DNA from 3 places in the Arsenophonus endosymbiont of Crataerina pallida genome. Region 1 is predicted to be linked to each of the others. Evidence: predicted binding sites of a transcription regulator. Region 1 holds the regulator's gene; each other region holds the start of a gene.
The links. The regulator PurR, encoded in region 1, represses purine synthesis genes. The targets are predictions, from matches to a motif close to CANGCAAACGTTTGCNTG.
Positions count from the first base shown of each region.

Region 2: the regulator PurR is predicted to act here: its motif matches at 1,210-1,227, upstream of purM (phosphoribosylformylglycinamidine cyclo-ligase).
Region 3: the regulator PurR is predicted to act here: its motif matches at 667-684, upstream of purM (phosphoribosylformylglycinamidine cyclo-ligase).

Region 1 is NZ_OZ026540.1:806,006-808,288, reverse strand. It holds gene purR (HTH-type transcriptional repressor PurR) at 349-1,374, shown strand; gene punR (DNA-binding transcriptional activator PunR) at 1,394-2,283, opposite strand, start outside.
Region 2 is NZ_OZ026540.1:2,226,151-2,228,433, reverse strand. It holds gene AACL31_RS11990 (hypothetical protein) at 1-321, shown strand, start outside; gene upp (uracil phosphoribosyltransferase) at 430-1,056, opposite strand; gene purM (phosphoribosylformylglycinamidine cyclo-ligase) at 1,291-2,283, shown strand, end outside.
Region 3 is NZ_OZ026540.1:2,295,223-2,297,505, reverse strand. It holds gene upp (uracil phosphoribosyltransferase) at 1-513, opposite strand, end outside; gene purM (phosphoribosylformylglycinamidine cyclo-ligase) at 748-1,788, shown strand; gene purN (phosphoribosylglycinamide formyltransferase) at 1,788-2,283, shown strand, end outside.

The DNA of each region.
Region 1 (2,283 bases):
GATGCTCATAAAATAAAAGAAACAAACGATACGATCATTAATAATGCAACTATCGCAGTACATAAACCATATTTAAAATCGGTATCCATAACCTCACCTCACTATTCTCACTGTCTTAGTCATAAATTAATTAATGAAAAATCATTAAATGTCATAATATCATACAACAATAAAAGCTATTTTCTATTATATCATCTAGTAAAGATTGATTAATACTTTTGTTTTTACTGCAAATCAGACAAAATGATCAGTTTACTGATAACTTAATTATCTATTTTTATAGATCAATAACAGTAATTTTTAAACAATAGTAAAGGAATTGGGAATGGTTCAGGAGTCTTTATAATCATGGCAACAATTAAGGATGTGGCAAAGCTTGCGGGTGTCTCAACTACCACCGTATCACATGTAATTAACAATACCCGTTTTGTCGCCGAAGAGACAAAAACGATCGTCAGGACAGCCATTAAAACACTTAATTACTCTCCCAGTGCCGTTGCTCGTAGTTTGAAAGTTAATCATACTAAATCCATTGGCTTATTAGCCACATCTAATGAAGCCCCTTACTTTGCAGAAGTCATTGAATCAGTCGAAAACAACTGTTTTAGCCAAGGATATACATTGATCCTGTGCAATTCGCACAACAACCTAAATAAGCAACAAGCCTATTTACAAATGTTAGCGCAAAAACGGGTTGATGGTTTACTTGTCATGTGCTCAGAATACCCTAACCAACTACTCCAGATGTTAGAGGAATACCGCAATATTCCAATGGTGGTGATGGATTGGGGACAAGCCCATGGTGATTTTACCGATGTCATCATTGATAATGCAGTTTATGGTGGCTATCTTGCCGGGCGTTATCTTATCGAACAAGGTCATCGTGATTTAGGTATTATCTCTGGACCATTAAAACGCAATACCGGCAATGGCCGGCGGCAAGGTTTTCTCAATGCCATGAAGGAAGCTAACATCCAGCCACATAACAAATGGATTGTCGAGGGTGATTTCGAACCCGCTTCCGGCTACGAAGCAATGAAACAAATATTAAGTCACCAACAAAAACCGACTGCCATTTTCTGTGGCGGTGATATTATGGCGATGGGGGCTATCAGCGCTGCGAATGAATTAGGAATTCGAGTGCCACAAGATATATCTATTATTGGCTACGACAATGTGCGTAATGCGCGTTTTTTTACCCCAGCATTAACTACCATTCATCAGCCCAAAGAACGTTTAGGTCAAATGGCCCTTACCATGCTGCTTGATCGCATTATTAATAAACGCCAAGATGCGCAAACGATTGAAATACACCCAGAGCTTATTGAACGTCGTTCAGTTGTCGATGGTCCATTTATTGACTACCGAAGATGATCCCTGGATTTAAACGCTATCAATCAGTTAACCATTCGGCATTGAGTGTTTCGCTATTACCTAAATAATCCAGTAGCCAACTCAATGTCGGGGAACGTTTTTCTTCATTCCATATGATACAGCACGGACTATCAGGTAAGGGTTGCTTAATCTGCAATGTCTTTAATTCATTTTTGCGGCAAAGTTGCTCTACCCGATGTTTAGGCGCAAATCCTAAACATAATCCATTTTTTAAGCATGCTAAACCACTTTCCCAATCTGGCACAATAAGCCTTTTTTGGTTATCTAATGCCCAAGTATCTCGTTTTGGTAAGTAGCGAGAAGTATCTTCTAAACATAAACTGGGATAGAGACGTAATTGTTGATCGCTAATTAGCCCGCTTATGTGTGCTAAAGGATGATTTATACTGACAACACATGACCAGGGCATAAATCCCATATCGCGGAAACTATATCTATCGCCAATCGGTGACGCACGGGTTGCACCAATTGCTATATCCACTCGGCCATCGACTAACGCCTCCCATACACCATTATAAACTTCCTGCTGAATAAAAAGTTCGATATCAGAAAAATGGCGATAAAAATCTAATATTAATTGCAATATCCTATCTGGTTTAACTACCCGATCAATGGCAATACTAAATTGTCCATGCCAGCCATTTGCAATTTGTTGACACTGATGACGAGTTTCACGCATTGTTTTAATAATATTACGCGCATTTTTAACGAAGAATTTACCAGCATCAGTAAGTACAACATCACGATAACGCCGTTCAAATAAAGGAACCGCCAACCACTCTTCCAGTTGTTTTACGGTATAACTGACCGCAGAGGGAACTCTATGTAACTCGGTGGCAGCTGCACTAAAACTGCCCGTTCTCTCAACGGCATCAATCACTTCCAGGG
Region 2 (2,283 bases), 1.4 Mb from region 1:
ATTGACAATAATGAACGCGCTAGTTTAATCCATGAATTAACAACTCATCTAACAGATTTTGTAAAATTTAATGAAGAGGATCATAATTTTATTCAATTTATTACCCCTATCATAAAAGCAGATAATCAAGCCAAATTGTTCTATTACAGTCTCTATTCTAATCCCGCTTCCGGCTATAGTTTTAATTATGTCGCTCAAGAGTTTGTTTTTGATCACAACAAACTAACGGTAGAAAATGCCAAAGTTGAATTAAATAAAACCTATGCAGGACTAAAACGTTGGTTAGATAGAAATAGAGTGAAAAAAACACCGAAAAATTAACGCCCTAAATTTAAAATAATATTCAAACTTAATAAGATTGGTATCTCTATCCAATCTTATTAGCTCTCAATAACTATAATTAATAAAAAATAACATAAACAATAAATGTCACTTGGTACCAAATATCTTATCGCCCGCATCACCCAAACCAGGAACAATATAACCATGTTCATCCAAATGATCATCAATAGATGCGGTATAAAGTTCAACATCAGGATGAGCAGCTTCCAGTGCCTTAATACCTTCCGGCGCGGCAACTAGTACCAATATTTTAATAGCATGACAACCCTCTTTTTTAAGTAAATCAATCGTGGCAATCATTGAACCGCCTGTGGCCAACATCGGATCAACAACCAATGCCATCCGTTCATTAATATTTGAAGCCAGCTTTTGAAAATATGGAATAGGCTCCAGCGTCTTTTCATCACGATAAACACCCACAACACTTATACGGGCACTGGGAACATTTTCCAGCACCCCATCCATCATTCCCAATCCAGCACGTAAAATTGGCACGACAGTAATTTTTTTTCCCTTAATTTGCTCGATGTTTACCTGCCCACACCATCCTTCTATTGCAATTGTTTCTGTTTCTAAATTTGCTGTTGCTTCATAAGTTAACAGACTGCCCACTTCTGAGGCCAATTCACGAAAACGTTTAGTGCTAATATCTTTATCCCGCAATAAGCCCAATTTATGTTTAACTAACGGGTGTTTTACCTCAACGATTTTCACGCTACTCTCCTTCAGTACAAACCATCTACAAATAAAAAATTATCAGATTATAGCGCTTTTTCAAACCTGTTCCACTGATAGATTAAGGTTTTTCTTGCAGGGAATTCACTTTTGCTGGCTCTTGAGTTTTATTATGAAAACCAAAATAAGTATCTCGCAAACGTTTGCTTAGGCTGGTAGAATTATTTCTGTTTCCATCTATTTTACTAAATGCAATCGCCTTGGGAGCTTGCTGTGACAGATAAAATTTCTCTCAGCTATAAAGATGCTGGTGTCAATATCGATGCAGGTAATACACTGGTCGAACGTATTAAAGGTGCTGTTAAAGAAACCCGCCGCCCAGAAGTAATGGGAGGATTAGGCGGCTTTGGCGCACTGTGTGCCTTACCACAAAAATATCGTGAGCCAATCTTAGTTTCAGGCACAGATGGTGTCGGAACAAAACTGCGATTAGCAATGGACTTAAAACGCCATGATACAATTGGCATTGATTTAGTTGCTATGTGCGTTAATGATTTGATTGTTCAAGGTGCCGAGCCACTCTTTTTTCTCGATTATTACGCCACCGGTAAACTAGCCGTCGATACAGCGACCAGCGTGATCAAAGGCATTGCAGCAGGCTGTAAACAATCAGGCTGTGCTCTAGTCGGCGGTGAAACAGCAGAGATGCCTGGTATGTATCATGGTGAAGATTATGATATAGCAGGTTTTTGTGTTGGCGTGGTCGAAAAAACAAAAATTATTGATGGTAGCAAAGTTAAAGCTGGCGATACCCTAATTGCGTTAGGCGCTAGTGGCCCCCATTCCAATGGTTATTCATTAATTAGAAAAATTTTACAGTTAAACCAAATAGATCCAGCCACAGTACAACTAGAAAATAAGTCACTGGCTGATCATTTATTAGCCCCAACACGCATCTATGTTAAAAATATTCTAGCGTTGATTGAAAAACAGAATATTCATGCCATTGCCCATATAACCGGTGGTGGCTTTTGGGAAAATATTCCACGGGTTTTACCCGCCAATACCCAAGCGCAGATCGATAGCGCTAGCTGGCAATGGCCGGCGATATTTAGTTGGTTACAACAAACCGGTAATGTATCGACCCATGAAATGTACCGCACCTTCAATTGTGGTGTTGGCATGTTAATTGTTTTACCCGCAGAAGAAGTCTCTGATACATTACAACTACTCAATCAACTGGGTGAAAAAGCCTGGCAAATTGGT
Region 3 (2,283 bases), 1.5 Mb from region 1:
AGCTTCCAGTGCCTTAATACCTTCCGGCGCGGCAACTAGTACCAATATTTTAATAGCATGACAACCCTCTTTTTTAAGTAAATCAATCGTGGCAATCATTGAACCGCCTGTGGCCAACATCGGATCAACAACCAATGCCATCCGTTCATTAATATTTGAAGCCAGCTTTTGAAAATATGGAATAGGCTCCAGCGTCTTTTCATCACGATAAACACCCACAACACTTATACGGGCACTGGGAACATTTTCCAGCACCCCATCCATCATTCCCAATCCAGCACGTAAAATTGGCACGACAGTAATTTTTTTTCCCTTAATTTGCTCGATGTTTACCTGCCCACACCATCCTTCTATTGCAATTGTTTCTGTTTCTAAATTTGCTGTTGCTTCATAAGTTAACAGACTGCCCACTTCTGAGGCCAATTCACGAAAACGTTTAGTGCTAATATCTTTATCCCGCAATAAGCCCAATTTATGTTTAACTAACGGGTGTTTTACCTCAACGATTTTCACGCTACTCTCCTTCAGTACAAACCATCTACAAATAAAAAATTATCAGATTATAGCGCTTTTTCAAACCTGTTCCACTGATAGATTAAGGTTTTTCTTGCAGGGAATTCACTTTTGCTGGCTCTTGAGTTTTATTATGAAAACCAAAATAAGTATCTCGCAAACGTTTGCTTAGGCTGGTAGAATTATTTCTGTTTCCATCTATTTTACTAAATGCAATCGCCTTGGGAGCTTGCTGTGACAGATAAAATTTCTCTCAGCTATAAAGATGCTGGTGTCAATATCGATGCAGGTAATACACTGGTCGAACGTATTAAAGGTGCTGTTAAAGAAACCCGCCGCCCAGAAGTAATGGGAGGATTAGGCGGCTTTGGCGCACTGTGTGCCTTACCACAAAAATATCGTGAGCCAATCTTAGTTTCAGGCACAGATGGTGTCGGAACAAAACTGCGATTAGCAATGGACTTAAAACGCCATGATACAATTGGCATTGATTTAGTTGCTATGTGCGTTAATGATTTGATTGTTCAAGGTGCCGAGCCACTCTTTTTTCTCGATTATTACGCCACCGGTAAACTAGCCGTCGATACAGCGACCAGCGTGATCAAAGGCATTGCAGCAGGCTGTAAACAATCAGGCTGTGCTCTAGTCGGCGGTGAAACAGCAGAGATGCCTGGTATGTATCATGGTGAAGATTATGATATAGCAGGTTTTTGTGTTGGCGTGGTCGAAAAAACAAAAATTATTGATGGTAGCAAAGTTAAAGCTGGCGATACCCTAATTGCGTTAGGCGCTAGTGGCCCCCATTCCAATGGTTATTCATTAATTAGAAAAATTTTACAGTTAAACCAAATAGATCCAGCCACAGTACAACTAGAAAATAAGTCACTGGCTGATCATTTATTAGCCCCAACACGCATCTATGTTAAAAATATTCTAGCGTTGATTGAAAAACAGAATATTCATGCCATTGCCCATATAACCGGTGGTGGCTTTTGGGAAAATATTCCACGGGTTTTACCCGCCAATACCCAAGCGCAGATCGATAGCGCTAGCTGGCAATGGCCGGCGATATTTAGTTGGTTACAACAAACCGGTAATGTATCGACCCATGAAATGTACCGCACCTTCAATTGTGGTGTTGGCATGTTAATTGTTTTACCCGCAGAAGAAGTCTCTGATACATTACAACTACTCAATCAACTGGGTGAAAAAGCCTGGCAAATTGGTAAAATTGTCGAGATCAACGCGGATGAACCGCAGGTAACAATCAGCTAATGAAAAATTTTGTAGTATTAATTTCTGGCAATGGCAGTAATTTACAAGCCATTATTGATGCTTGCCAAAAACAAAGTATTGCCGCAAAAATTAGTGCAGTTTTCAGTGATAATCCAACTGCTTATGGTTTAGAACGGGCCAAGCAAGCCGCGATCCCAACTGTCGTGATGCAAAAAACGGATTACGCGGATAACCATGCTTATGATGCTTCACTGATGACCGAAATAGCACGATATCAGCCAGATCTGATCGTGTTGGCAGGTTACATGCGCATTCTCACGCCACGCTTTGTCAGCCATTATTTAGGTAAAATAATTAATATTCACCCTTCCTTATTACCTAAGTATCCCGGATTAGATACTCACCGTAAAGCGCTAGCAAACGGAGATAAAGAGCACGGTACTTCGATTCACTTTGTCACTGAGAAATTGGATGCAGGTCCAATTATTTTACAAGCTAAAGTGCCTATCTTTGCCGGAGATCAACCGCAAGATA